DNA from 3 places in the Vreelandella titanicae genome. Region 3 is predicted to be linked to each of the others. Evidence: predicted binding sites of a transcription regulator. Region 3 holds the regulator's gene; each other region holds the start of a gene.

The links. The regulator PhoB, encoded in region 3, activates phosphate uptake and scavenging genes when phosphate is short. The targets are predictions, from matches to a motif close to TGTCATANNNNTGTCANA.
Region 1: HZS52_RS05930 (esterase-like activity of phytase family protein) is a predicted target of PhoB. The motif match lies at 3,284-3,301, and genes of this name have one in related genera.
Region 2: phnD (phosphate/phosphite/phosphonate ABC transporter substrate-binding protein) is a predicted target of PhoB. The motif match lies at 2,455-2,472, and genes of this name have one in related genera.

The regions. Positions count from the first base shown of each region.
Region 1 covers NZ_CP059082.1:1,256,241-1,260,809, forward strand. The annotation lists gene HZS52_RS05915 (LysR family transcriptional regulator) at 1-426, opposite strand, end outside; gene wrbA (NAD(P)H:quinone oxidoreductase) at 567-1,178, shown strand; gene HZS52_RS05925 (DsbA family oxidoreductase) at 1,194-1,829, shown strand; gene HZS52_RS05930 (esterase-like activity of phytase family protein) at 1,907-3,217, opposite strand; gene HZS52_RS05935 (NADPH-dependent FMN reductase) at 3,437-4,015, shown strand; gene HZS52_RS05940 (HigA family addiction module antitoxin) at 4,126-4,386, opposite strand; gene HZS52_RS05945 (YifB family Mg chelatase-like AAA ATPase) at 4,429-4,569, opposite strand, start outside.
Region 2 covers NZ_CP059082.1:606,808-611,376, reverse strand. The annotation lists gene HZS52_RS02910 (alkaline phosphatase D family protein) at 1-472, shown strand, start outside; gene HZS52_RS02905 (EAL domain-containing protein) at 635-2,392, shown strand; gene phnD (phosphate/phosphite/phosphonate ABC transporter substrate-binding protein) at 2,507-3,472, shown strand; gene phnC (phosphonate ABC transporter ATP-binding protein) at 3,550-4,410, shown strand; gene phnE (phosphonate ABC transporter, permease protein PhnE) at 4,407-4,569, shown strand, end outside.
Region 3 covers NZ_CP059082.1:1,047,700-1,052,268, reverse strand. The annotation lists gene phoR (phosphate regulon sensor histidine kinase PhoR) at 1-1,143, opposite strand, end outside; gene phoB (phosphate regulon transcriptional regulator PhoB) at 1,146-1,835, opposite strand; gene ubiA (4-hydroxybenzoate octaprenyltransferase) at 1,976-2,866, opposite strand; gene HZS52_RS04955 (chorismate--pyruvate lyase family protein) at 2,902-3,477, opposite strand; gene HZS52_RS04950 (NAD(P)/FAD-dependent oxidoreductase) at 3,615-4,569, shown strand, end outside.

The sequences.
Region 1 (4,569 bases), 210 kb from region 3:
GGCGACGTCGAATCCTTCCTCCACCAACGCTACGCGGCGGTCATTCATAACCAGTTCGATGTTGATTTCCGGGTAGCGCTCGGCAAATACGGGGATCAAAGGCGCGATATGCAAAAGCCCCAGCGACATGGGGCAGTTGATCTTAAGAGATCCCCGCGGGATTGCTTGGTGAACTCCCAACGCTAGCTCGGTTTCTTCAATGTCGTCGAGGATGCAGGCGCAGCGTTCGTAGTACGCCCGCCCCGCATCGGTAAGGCTCAGCCGCCGGGTGGTACGCGTCAACAGCGTTACCCCAAGGCTGGCCTCCAGTTCCGCTACCTGTTTACTCACAGCGCCGTTGGAGAGCCGCTGGTCGTTCGCGGCCGCAGAAAAGCTCTGCAGCTCTACGACTCGCCGAAAGGTGCGCATTGCCGTCAGCTTATCCATGCATTGTTTCCAGTAAGGAAAATATCATTTTCGAATACTACTGATTATCTCTATTTAAACAAAGCTTATCCTGGGATTCATGGCGTCGACGAGATCGCCTACTCAGAACGTATTCGAATAGCAACGCATGGAGAATCACGATGACCCGGGTACTAGTCCTTTATTATTCAACCTATGGCCATATCGAGACGATGGCTGACGCTGTAGCGAAAGGCGCGGCCAGCATCCCTGGCACTGAAGTGACCATCAAGCGCGTGCCAGAACTGATGCCAGAAGAGGTCGCCCTCAAGGCGGGGGCTAAATTGGATCAGTCTGCGCCTATCGCCGAGCCGAGTGAACTGGCTGATTACGATGCCATTATTTTCGGCACGCCCACTCGCTTTGGCAATATGGCCTCCCAGATGCGCAATTTCTTAGATCAAACCGGTGGACTCTGGGCTAAGGGGGCGCTTATCGGCAAAGTTGGTGCAGCATTCACTTCCACCGCGAGTCAGCATGGAGGTCAAGAGAGCACCCTATTGTCCTTCCATACCACCTTGTTACACCACGGCATGGTCATCGTGGGGGTACCTTATTCTTGTCCCGACCTTACGACGATGGACGAGATCAGCGGAGGCACACCCTATGGCGCATCAACCTTGGCGGCGACAGATGGCTCGCGGCAGCCGTCGGCGGTAGAGCTGCGCATTGCTGAATTTCAGGGTCAGCACGTGGCATCCATTGCGCGTTCGCTCAGTTCACACAACGATTAGAGGGGGAGGTGAGACATGCATCCATTAAAGGTGGTGTTTGTGCACGATGTTGTTTGCGGTTGGTGTTACCTTCTCTCTCCCCGGCTGCACTCGCTTGCGAAGCAGTTGAACCTGGATGTGCATCACCAGTGCTTTACGCTTCAAGCAAGTAGAGAAGCCATGCTAGAAGCCTTCGGCTCTATGGGTGATGCCAAAGAAACAATTCTCGGTCATTGGGAAAAATGCGTTGCCGCAGAGGATACCCCGCGTATCAACATTGATGGTATGCGTGCCCAAACCTTCGAGTATCCTCACGGGATGCCTGGCGCGCTGGCGTGTAAGGCGGCTGAAATGCAGGCAGGTCAACAAGGGCACTGGCGTATGTTTGATCGTGTTCAGTACGCGCACCTGACGGAGAGCCGCAATATCGGTGATAGCCAGGTGCTGCGATCACTGGCTGAAGAAATCGGGCTCGACATGGTTCGTTATGATCTAGACGTGCTCTCGGAAACAACTCAGCAGGCGGTGGAAAAGGATCACCACCTCGCGTCCAAGTTGGGAGTTCAGTCGGTGCCGACATTGATTGTTGAAGACAGATGGCTGATTAATGGTGCGCAACCGATAGAAAGCCTGCGTCTCCAGTTACAGGAAGTCCGCCAGCATATTGGCTGAATTTGTCGAGAGATTGCTGACGTTTTAACGTGAGGCTAGGGTCATAATTGAGCGCCCCGGCCCCACGCTTGCTCACATTACTGGGCGTTCAGGAAGTCCTCTACATCGAGCAGTATTAGCTCATTATCATCGGCGCGGCCTTGCTGGCGGCCAATCGAGAAAGGGTAGTTGTTGTCATTGGCGACCACGATGGTGCTCTCATCGACACGATCCACGTTCTCAATGGTCACAAAGGGAAAGTTAAAGGTGCCGTTGATCGTGCCGCGCGGTGCAAGGCCCTCTGGATCCTGGATGTCCATCAAGTCGATATAGGCGATTTTCTCAAGCACACCCTGCTCGTCCGTACGTTCGAGATCGACGAGATAGATGCGTTTGAACTCGGCAGGGTTGTCTGCCCACTCTTCTCGCGGGTCGCCCTGGCGGCTATCACGCTCGATGATCAAGCCGCGAGTTCCGCCAATGAGGTTGAAATCGCCGATGGCGTGATCCGCTGATTCCAAGGGGTAGTAGCGGGTTGTGTCGCCCCATTCGCCGGTTTTAGTGTTGAGCTCGAACATTCTTAATACGGGGGTGCCATCAATCGTTTCCGGGGCGTTGGCGTTGCTATCCCAGATGGGCTTTTCCAGTAAGGGGTAGAGGGTTGTTTGGTCTTCGGAGAGCGCCATGCCCTCATAACCACCGGAGCGAAACACCCTCACATCATCAGCGAGAGGCGCGCCAGGGTTCGGGGTGAGGGCAAAGGCATTGTCGGGGGAGCGCATCAGCGTCCCACCAGGATTGGTGGCCAGCACTTGCAGAACTTCGCCCTGATTATCCACCTGGATAATCCACGGGCCAAACTCATCGCCAATCCAGTAGCTATCGCCCACCGGCTGTATCGATTCAATATCGAAATCAGCCCCGGTTAAAAAACGACCAGGAGTGGCTTCATTCATAATCGGGAAGGGCACTTTGCGGTTTGGATCCGAGAGTTGAACGGTTTCCTCGATGATGACACGCCCAGTGTCCCAGTCGGTCTTTATGATGTTAAACATCAGAATGACGTCGGAGGAGTTCGCCTTGGAGCCAAAGCCGTTATCGGTCAACACCAGGAAACGGTCATTGCCAAGTGAGCGAATACCTGAAAAACCCTGCAGGGGCTGGCTGGGGAAGGGTAGCGCTAAGCCGGTGGCTTGCATGTTCGTATACAACTGCTCAACGCGGCCCTCTTGGCCAGTAAAACGGCCTGAGACGTTATAGTGCTCAGCGGCACCGGAAGGAGCTGCCACAAAGGTGCTGCCGGGTAGCTGGGCATGGCCGGACAATGTGGCGGGAAAACTCTGCTGGGCGTGTGCCGCACTGGTAAACGCAAAGGCGAGTAGAGCAGTCGCTAGTAACGGCTTTGTCATCACTATTTCACCATTTCGGAGGAAAAATTAGAGCAGGTGCAGCTTTTGCTAATTTTCATCCGTAATAGTGATAGTTGAATGACAAAGTGCAGACGTTTTAATGGCAGCAGGGTTTCACGTCGAGTCTGGCCCTGAGTCGTAAAATACGTCTTGCTCAACAGGCGTAAATATTAATAAATGGTGTGGCTTTCAAATACATTATTCAAAGAGGAAATGGCAATGGGATCATCGGTCAAAAAGGTACTGGTCTTTGCAGGCAGTGCCCGAGAAGCGTCACTGAACAAGCAGCTAGCCAAGCTGGCCGCCAAGCGTATTGAGGCGCTTGGCGGGGAAGCAACCTTTATCGATTTAAAAGATTATCCCTGCCCACTGTTTGATGAAGATATTGAAGCCCGGGGCGTGCCGGAGAATGTGCTCAAGCTGCGTGAGATTCTGGCGGATCACCAAGCAGTGATGATCGCTTCGCCAGAGTACAACGGCTTTATCACGCCGCTGCTGAAAAACACACTGGACTGGCTGTCACGACCTTATCAGGATACGCCGGGGCTCAAGTTATTTGCCGGTAAGTGGGCAGCGCTGGTGGCGGCTTCCCCTGGTGGGCTAGGTGGCATCCGTGCGCTACCGCTTGGTCAGCAACTGTTAGCCAATCTGGGGTTGGTCGTGCTGCCACAGCCATTGTCGCTGGCGAAAGCGGGCAGCGCTTTCAATGATAGTGGCGCGTTACACGATGAAACCACGGGGCAGAAGCTGGATGCGCTGTGTCAGCGCCTAGTGGACTCACTGGCCGCCACCCACTAACCGTCCGGCTTTCGGGGGCTTACGCCCCCCTTTAGCATCCGATCCAACTGGCGGTATCCAATGGCCTCAATGTAAGTACGGGTGTTTGAGTCTTTAAATGAGAGAGCTGGTCATGCCACTTGGTGACGGCGGGCTTCTTCCAGGTCGTAGGCGTTCTGCAAACGAAGCCAGTAACCTTCGCTCGTGCCGAAGACCTTGGCTAGACGTAAGTCAGTATCTGCCGTAATCGCTCGGCGGCCCAAGGTGATTTCACCAATGCGGGTCGCTGGGACGCCTATCTGCTTAGCCAGCGCATTTTTACTCAGCGCCATTGGCTGCATGAAATCTTCGTACAAAATTTCACCGGGATGGATATTAGGAAGTTTTGCCATTTTGTCACCTCCCTTTATGAGTGGTAATCGACTATTTCAATGCTAAGTCCCTTTTAGCATCCGATCCAGCTGTCGGTATCCAATGGCCTCAATTAGATGTGGCTGGGTGGGCTTGGGTTCGCCCTGAAGGTCGGCAAGGGTCAGTGCTACACGCAGTACGCGGTGGTAGGCGCGGGCAGAGAG
Region 2 (4,569 bases), 440 kb from region 3:
ACTGGTGGTGGATGCCGAAAATTGGATGGCGCACCGGGGAGCGGCCAATACGCTGCTGCAGATTTGGCGGCACTCCAAAACCCCAGGCAACTACGTGATTCTATCTGGCGACGTGCACTACTCGTTTGTCTACGACATTGTGGTGCGTCATCAGCGCCGTTCTCCCCATCTGTGGCAGATCACCTCAAGCGGGATCAAAAACACCTTTCCCAAAAACCTGCTCAATACCTTTGACCGGCTCAATCGCTGGCTCTATGCGCCGTGGTCGCCGCTTAATTGGTTCACCAAGCGCCGCAAACTAAGCGTTCACCCCCGCGATCCTGACCGCGCCAGCGCGGGTGAACGGCTGTGGAACGCCAGCGGCATTGGCTTAGTAACGCTGGATGAAAAAGGCCACCCTATCGATATCCGACAGCTCGACGCCGACGGTAGCGAGGTGGTCTTTCCGGCGCGGGAGAAACCGCTCATTTAACGTCAGTGTAGCGTCAACTGACTGATGTCCTTGATGATTGTCATTATAGCGTCACAAAAATGACGCACGCTTGCTTGCAGCTTATCAACCAACTCCAGGGAAGGTGACACATCATAGGAACCACCGCTGGTTATTAGGGTGGCAGAATAGGGCAGCAGGCAAATGACCGCACAAGAATCGCAGTGGTTGCAAAAGATTATTGCAACAGAAGAGTTGCACGTGCTCTTTCAGCCCATTGTGGATGCCAGCCAGCAGGCGATTTATGGCTACGAAGCACTGATTCGTGGGCCTAAAACATCGCCGCTTCACTCGCCGTTACGACTGTTTGAAGTAGCCACTCAGGCCGGAAAGCTGGTGGAATTAGATATACTCTGCCGACGGTTAGCCATCTACCGCTTTGCAGAGCTCGATCTGCCGGGCCTGCTGTTTCTTAACGTTATGCCGTTGACGATCGTAGAGCGTGATTTTCGCGAAGGCTTAACGCTTGGCTTTATTCGTGACAGCGGCTTGCCCCCAGAGCGGGTGGTGATCGAGCTCACTGAACACGTGCCAATCCACGACTACGAGCTAATGCGCCAAGCGGTGGATCACTACCGCACCATGGGCTTCCAGGTGGCGCTGGATGACCTCGGTGCAGGTCACTCAAGCCTGCGCCACTGGTCGGAGCTGCGCCCGGATTTCGTTAAACTCGACCGACACTTTATCTCCGGCATTGACCAGGATCCTGCCAAGCGAGAGTTCCTGCGTTCGATTCTCGATGTGGCGCGTAGCCTGGACTGCCAAGTGATCGCCGAAGGGGTGGAGACCGCTGCTGAGCATCTTTGCTTGTGGGAACTCGACCGTGGGCTCGCACTACTACAAGGCTTCTATTTCGCCCGACCCAACCAGCAGCCGCCTTTAGAACTCAATATGGTGCTGCCAGCGAGCACCCAATTAAAAAGTCCAGCGGGTCGCACCACGCGCTCGATTTTACGGGCTACCGATGCCATAACTACGGATTGCGCAGTGCCGTATATCTCCGAGCGATTTCGCCAACAACCCAGTTTGCGCTGTGTGGCCGTGCTGGAGAATGGTAAGCCCGTGGCTGTGGTGCGACGCAACTCGTTTTTAACTCTATTTACCAACCCCTATAGCCATTCGCTTTATGCCAAGCGCCGTGTGCTGGACGTTGCTGATGCACGCATGCTGGTGGCCGAAGCGGATACTCCGCTTGAGATTTTGAGTCAGAAGTTGACCGACAGCCGGGATATTGAGCAAGAGGACTTTGTCATCGTTAACGCTAACGGTGACTACCTGGGGATGGGCAATATCGTTGACCTTTTGCGTGAGATTACCGCGATTCAGGTGCGCCAAGCGCGGCATGCCAACCCGCTCACCGGCCTGCCGGGTAATATCCTGATCAATGAAACCCTGGCGGCTTATTTGGCCTCCGGGCATGGGTTTGCTGCGGCCTATGTTGACTTGGATAACTTTAAAGCCTTTAACGATGCCTATGGCTACGCCCGAGGTGACCACATCATCATTTCGCTATCGCGGCTGCTGCAAGCACAGGTAGAGAATGCCGGGGGCTTTATTGGCCATATTGGCGGCGATGATTTTATGATGTTGCTGCCGCTTGAGTACTGGGAAAGTGTTTGTCAGCAAATTCTACACTCATTCGAGGTGATGGCTCCGGGCTTCTATGAAGAGGCTGACCGCCTTCAGGGCGGGATTCACATCGAAAACCGTCAAAATAGAATGACGTTTTTTCCCTTTGTGAGCGTCTCGATTGCGGTAAAACCCATCCATGATACGACTACCTGCCAATCGCTGGATATCGCAGGCGAGCTTTCTGAGCTGAAGCACCAGGCGAAAAAAATTCCCGGTAACAGCCTGTTTGTAGAGCGCCGCGGTCACGAGGCTTTTCAAGCTGTAGATTAACTGTCCTTCGCCAAAACGTCACGAAGTGGTCATATAAGTGCCCCATTTTTGTCATCTGGAGTCGTCAGGATGTTGTCATCTTTTAATAACTCTACAGAACGCTACAGGTGACCCATGCAGACATTATCCCTCTCCCGCACGTTAATCAGTGCCGCCGTTGCCAGTGCCTTCGCCTTGGTCGCAGTGAACGCCTCTGCGGATCTTTCATCGCGCTATGTGGATAACGATGGCGATATGGTTGCCGATGTTCCCAGCGACGAGTCACAGTGGGTGGATCCGGATACCTTGGTGTTTGCTTATACGCCGGTTGAAGATCCTGCGGTTTACGCTGATGTCTGGTCTGGTTTTTTGGATCACCTGAGCGAAGCCACCGGCAAAAAAGTCCAGTTCTTCCCGGTGCAGTCCAATGCTGCCCAGCAGGAAGCGCTGCGCGCTGGCCGTCTCCACGTAGCCGGTTTCAATACCGGTGGCGTACCGGTCGCGGTTAACTGCGGTGGTTTCCGCCCCTTCGCCATGATGGCCGCGGAAGATGGCAGTTTTGGCTATGAAATGGAGATCATTACCTACCCCGGAAGCGGCATTGAAGCCGTTGAAGACTTGCAGGGTCGCCAACTAGCGTTTACCTCAGAAACCTCTAACTCTGGCTTCCGCGCCCCCTCGGCGCTGCTGCGCTCTGAGTACGGTATGGAAGCGGGTGAAGATTTTGAGACCGCTTTCTCTGGTTCTCACGACAACTCCATTCTCGGTGTCGTTAACGAAGATTACGACGCGGCGGCGATTGCTAACTCCGTAGGCAAGCGGATGATTTCCCGCGGTGTAGTGAACGAAGGTGATTACGACATTATCTACACCTCACAAACCTTCCCCACCACCGCTTACGGGCTGGCGAATAACCTGAACCCGGAACTTGCCGAGAAGATTCAGGATGCGTTCTTCAGCTACGACTGGGAAGGCACGGCCCTCGAGTCAGAATTCGCCAACTCCGGCGAAGCGCAGTTTATTCCGATTACTTATCAGGATAACTGGGCGGTTATTCGCACTATCGCTGACGCCAACGGCGTGACCTACGACTGCGATTAATCTTTAAGCAGTACCCCAATACGATCGGCCAGGAGGGCAACCTTCTGGCCGAACCGCTATGTAGATGAGGCACTTCCATGTTGACACTCACCGGCGTTGGTAAACGTTACCCTACCGGGGATCGAGCGCTGACGGATATTGAACTCACGCTGCCCAAAGGCCAAGTGATGGCGCTGATTGGACCATCTGGCGCGGGTAAAAGCACACTGATTCGCTGTGTGAACCGGTTGGTTGAGCCTACTCAGGGCAGCATTCGCCTGGACGGCACGGAACTGACGAAGCTCTCGGGACATAAGCTGCGTCATGCCCGCCGCTCCATGGGAATGATTTTTCAAGAGTATGCGTTAGTAGACCGCCTAACCGTGATGGAAAACGTGCTTTCAGGTCAGCTCGGTTACGTGGGCTTTTGGCGCAGCTTCCTGCGCCGCTACCCGCAGGAGGCTGTGATTGAAGCCTTCCGTCTATTGGAGCGAGTGGGGTTGCCGCATGCCATCGATAAACGTGCCGATGCCCTGTCTGGCGGCCAGCGCCAGCGGGTGGGTATCGCCAGGGCGCTCCTGCAAAGTCCTAAGCTGTTGCTGGTGGATGAACCCACCGCCAGCCTTGACCCAAAAACTTCGCGCCAAATCATGCGTTTGATTCGTGAGCTGTGCGCAGAGCGCGAACTGGCGGCGATCATCAATATTCACGACGTAGCGCTGGCCCAGCAATTTGCTGACCGCATTGTCGGCCTGCGGGCGGGTGAAATCGTCTTCGATGGCCTTCCCAGCGACCTCACCAGCGAGATCCTCACCACGATTTACGGTGAAGAGGACTGGGACACCACGCCTGAACCAATGGACGATGAAGTCAGCGGCGATGAGGCGACTAACACTGCTCCGATTAATCCTCCCTACGCGCGGGTGATGTCGTCAATCGAAGCGGGGGCAGCACGATGAGCGAGCATGCACGCCAGCAGGCGGCGCAGCACGGTCAGTGGCGGCGACTACCGCTAATTGACAGTCCCCGCTTGCGCTGGGGACTCGCCATTGGAGCAGTGGTGTATCTGTCTTTAGCGCTTGCCTCGGTTGAGGTGAACTGGGAGCGGGTGGCGGAAG
Region 3 (4,569 bases):
GCGCCCCTTATCAACACGGTAAAAGCGTTCTGTTAGTCGGGGAATATGAACGGGATCAATCCCTTCACCGTTATCTTCCACATCGATATAGCCGCCACCAGTAGCACTAGCTTTCCAGCGCAGGGTGATTTGGCTGCCAGCAGGCGTGTAGCGAACCGCATTAAAGGCAAGGTTAGAGACGGCGCTGCGAATCTCCTGTTCACTGCCTAACAGTCGGGCATCGCTCTCAAGGGCGACGGTGATGGTATGACGTTGATGCGATAGGGCCAGCGCATCATCACAAACGCTTTGCAGTAAAGGCTCGAGTGACAGTGGATGATGATCTTGGCCGCCCTGGTCAATTTCCAAACGCGAGAGCAGCAATAAATCGTTGACCAGATTCTGCATCCGCTGGGTCTGTTCCTGCATTTGCTGAATACTACGTCCCAAGCGCGGCGGAAGCTGGTCGGAGATATCACTGTAGGTTTCCAAATAGCCGGAGAGAACGGTCAGCGGCGTACGTAACTCATGGGAAACGTTGGCGACAAAGTCGCGCCGCATCTGCTCAAGACGATGCAAGCGGGTGATATCGCGAGCCATCACTAAGCGTTCGTCGTCACCGTAGAGGGTAATTTGATACTGCAGGATTCGCCGTTCATCAATCGGTGAGGTGAGCGTTAACGGCTCACTGTAGTTACGCGAATTAAAATAGCTGATAAAGCCCGGGTCGCGCAGCAGGTTGGTAATGTGTTGACCACGATCATGGGCGGTTTGTAGCCCCAGCATGGCGGTGGCGGCGCTGTTCCACCACTCCAAATCACCGTGGCGATCAAGCATGACCACGCTATCACGCATTGCTTCAGACGACTCTTGAATACGTGCCAAAGTAGCCCGCAGACGGCTTTGGGTGATGCGCTGACTTTTTTGATAGCGGTATAAACGATCGAATAGCTCGCCCCACATCCCGCGAGCGGCAGGCGGTTCATCGTTAGGGTGGAGGGTGAGCCACAAATAGAGTTCGCGTAACTGTCGTAAGTGGTAAAACAAGCATCCCGCAAGCCCTGCTGCAAGCCCCAGCCCAGCCGAGCCCAACAGCCAGCCCAAGCAAGTGCCCAGCGTGGCCAGCCACGCTATTCGCCACAGCTCACGACTCCATAAACGCACATTTACACCCGTGCAGAGAAACGGTAACCGGTACCCCGAACCGTTTGGATCAGGTTTTGATGCACGTCGCCCAGCGCTTTACGCAAGCGGCGGATATGCACATCGACCGTGCGCTCTTCAACGTAAACATTGCCGCCCCACACTTGGTCAAGCAGCTGGCTACGTGTGTAAGCGCGCTCTTGGTGAGTCATAAAAAACTGCAGCAAACGGTACTCGGTGGGGCCCATTTCCAGCGCTTTGCCGTGGGCACTTACCCGGTGGCTCACCGGATCAAGCAGCAGGCCGTTAATCTCAATCGGGTCTTCAACGCCACGTGGCGTCGCACGGCGCAGCACCGCTTTTAGCCGTGCCACCAATTCCCGGGGTGAAAAAGGCTTGGTGATATAGTCATCGGCACCGGCTTCAAGCCCTTGAATTTTATTATCCTCTTCGCCTTTCGCGGTGAGCATAATAATCGGGATTTCAGCGGTGGTTTCTTCACGCTTTAGGCGTCTCGCCAGCTCAATACCGCTAGTGCCGGGCATCATCCAGTCCAGCAGCAGTAAATCGGGTTGGTGGTCGACCACCATGGCATGGGCATCCTGGGCGTTATCCGCTTCGAGCACGCGATAGTCAGCCATTTCCAGCGCTACCGCGATCATCTCGCGAATCGACGCCTCATCATCGACAATCAGAACGGTCTTGGCGGTCATACCAGAGCCTCACGGTGTTCAAAGAAACTAGTTCAAAGAAAAACAGTTCAAAGAAAAACAGTTCAAAGAAAAACAGATCAATGACATGTCAGTGACGATAACACCATGACTTGATGACAATTACATGACAATCGCCTCGATCAGCCAGCCGCAGGCCACCAACTTAGCGCGATACCGGCAAAAATCAGCAGTCCCGACCAGTGATTATTGAGAAACGCCTGGAAGCAGGCATCCCGCTCCTGGTCGCGAATTAAGCGCTGCTGATGCAGAAAAGTCGCTGCCATTGCCGCTAGCCCTAACCAGAAGAAACCACCTAAACCAACCCACCAGCCTACCCAAGCCAGCAACCCCAGGGTGGCTAGCTGGAGTAAGCCGATAATCAAACGATCCGCATTTCCAAACAGCACGGCCGTCGATTTAATGCCAATTTTTAAATCGTCGTCGCGATCGACCATGGCGTACTGGGTATCGTAGGCCACTGTCCAGCACACATTAGCGCAGAATAGCAGCCATGCTTCCAGCGGCACGTGGCCGAGCACGGCGCCAAAAGCCATCGGAATTGCCCAGGAAAAAGCCGCGCCCAGCACCACCTGAGGAAAGTGGGTATAGCGCTTCATAAACGGATAAATAATCGCCAGCAGCACCCCGCCCAGCGAGAGCAGCACCGTAAACCAGTTGGTCAGTAATACCAGAATAAACGCAGCGGCCACCAGGGCGATAAACAGCAGTTGAGCTTCGGTTTCGCTGATACGGCCCGTCGCTAGCGGACGTTGTTTTGTGCGTTTCACATGCCCATCGAAGTGGCGATCCGCATAGTCATTGACCACGCAGCCCGCAGCGCGCATCACATAAACGCCGGCCACAAAAATCAGCAGCACATTTCGCCCTGGTACACCTTCCGCAGCCACCCATAATGCCCACAGCGTCGGCCACATCAAAAGCCATGTGCCTATCGGCCGATTCAAGCGCATCAGCTGTAAAAAATCTGCCACGCGAGCCCATCCCTTCGGCCGCAACAGTGAACGATCCATGCTTACCTCACGAAGAATAAGATGCAGGCGCTAGCCTAGCGCGAAGGCAGGCCAAGATCATCCGCCATCGCCGTCAAAAAATACTCTTGCACTAATAACGACAGACTGCCGTGCTTACAGCCGTGATAAAAAACAGAGCGCCTTCCCCAGGCACAGCCTTCCTGTATGCCGTTGACGCTAGCAAACTGGGGGGAATGCGTCGTTACTTCCAATGGCCCACGCACTAAACCCGGCTGGCGAAATAGCCAACTACCTAGCGAGCGCTCGCCCAGGCACTCTAGCCGTTGGCCCTTTACCTGTGAGAGCGGGGCGACCGAGCGCGCCACCACCCATGGCGTTCCATCTAAGCACAGCGCCACTTCCCGCAGCCAGGCGTAACGCTTGGCACCAATGCCCAGCGCCTGAGCCTCATCCTGGCGCGGCCAACCAACCCCCTGGCGCAACAGTCGTACTCGAAACGGCTTCTCGCCACCTGCGACCATTAAGTGGGCGGTTAACGAGTCGGTGGAGGCAACCCACTGCCACCAGGAAGCACTCATCGCCGGGCGCGCCGCATCAATCGGGCGCCAGCGGGAAAATAGAGGAGTTTGCCGAAAAGCAGCAGCCGTCACCGAGTTCTCCAGGGCAATTAACGGGTTGGCTAGTGTAACATGAGCACTGAAAGGCTTTTGTTTCAGCGACTTTTTTAACGACTCGGTTTAGCGCTTCTTTTTTCGCAACCTTATTTAGCAACTTTTTTGGTGTCTGCATGCCCGCCACCCAAACACAGAAAACCTCTTCGCACTCTGCGCTGGTGATTATTGGCACTGGAATGGCAGGGGTTGGCCTTGCCCGGGCGTTGCGCCGATTGGGCGACCAACGCTCAATCACGCTGGTGAGCGCCGACAGCGGCGATGATTACAGCAAGCCGTTGCTCTCCACCGGCTTCGCCAAGGGCCTGGTGCCCGAACAATTAGCCCAGCGCAGCGCTACTGACCTGGGCGAAGAGCTAAATGCCCAAATGGTTATCCACACCCAGGTAACCGCACTGGATGTGGATAACCAAACAATTCTGCTCGAAGGCGGCATGGTGCTCGGCTACGACACACTGGTACTGGCCACTGGCGCTGCACCACGGGTGCCCTTCAGCATTGAACCCAGCGTAGCCCCACGCTGCTTTACCATTAACGACCTGGATGACTACCGCCGCTTTCACACGGCGCTAAGCCAGGGCCCTGCACGGGTGGCGATTGTTGGCGCGGGGCTGGTCGGCTGTGAATTTGCCAACGACCTCCACGCTGGCGGCCATCGTGTCAGCCTCATTGCCCCAGAAGGAACCCTACTTCCTCGCTTGCTGCCACCGCCCTTAGGGAACGCCCTAGGCGATGCCTTTAGCGAAGCAGGTATCCATCTTCACCTTGCACGTTCGATTGATTCGATAGCGGCCGAAAGCGGCGAAGATATCGTATTACGTCTGGATAACGGCGACGCTGTCAGCGCTGATCTCGTGTTGATGGCAACCGGCCTTGTACCTCGCACAGCACTTGCCGAATCGGCTGGTTTAAACGTATCACCTGGCGGTATAGTCGTTGACCGCCAGTTGCGTACATCGCACCCCAATATCCACGCCCTAGGCGATGCAGCCTGCGTAGACGGTGTTAATGCCATGTACGTGCAGCCACTACAAGCCAGCGTTAAGGCGCTGGCGGCAACCCTTTCAGGCG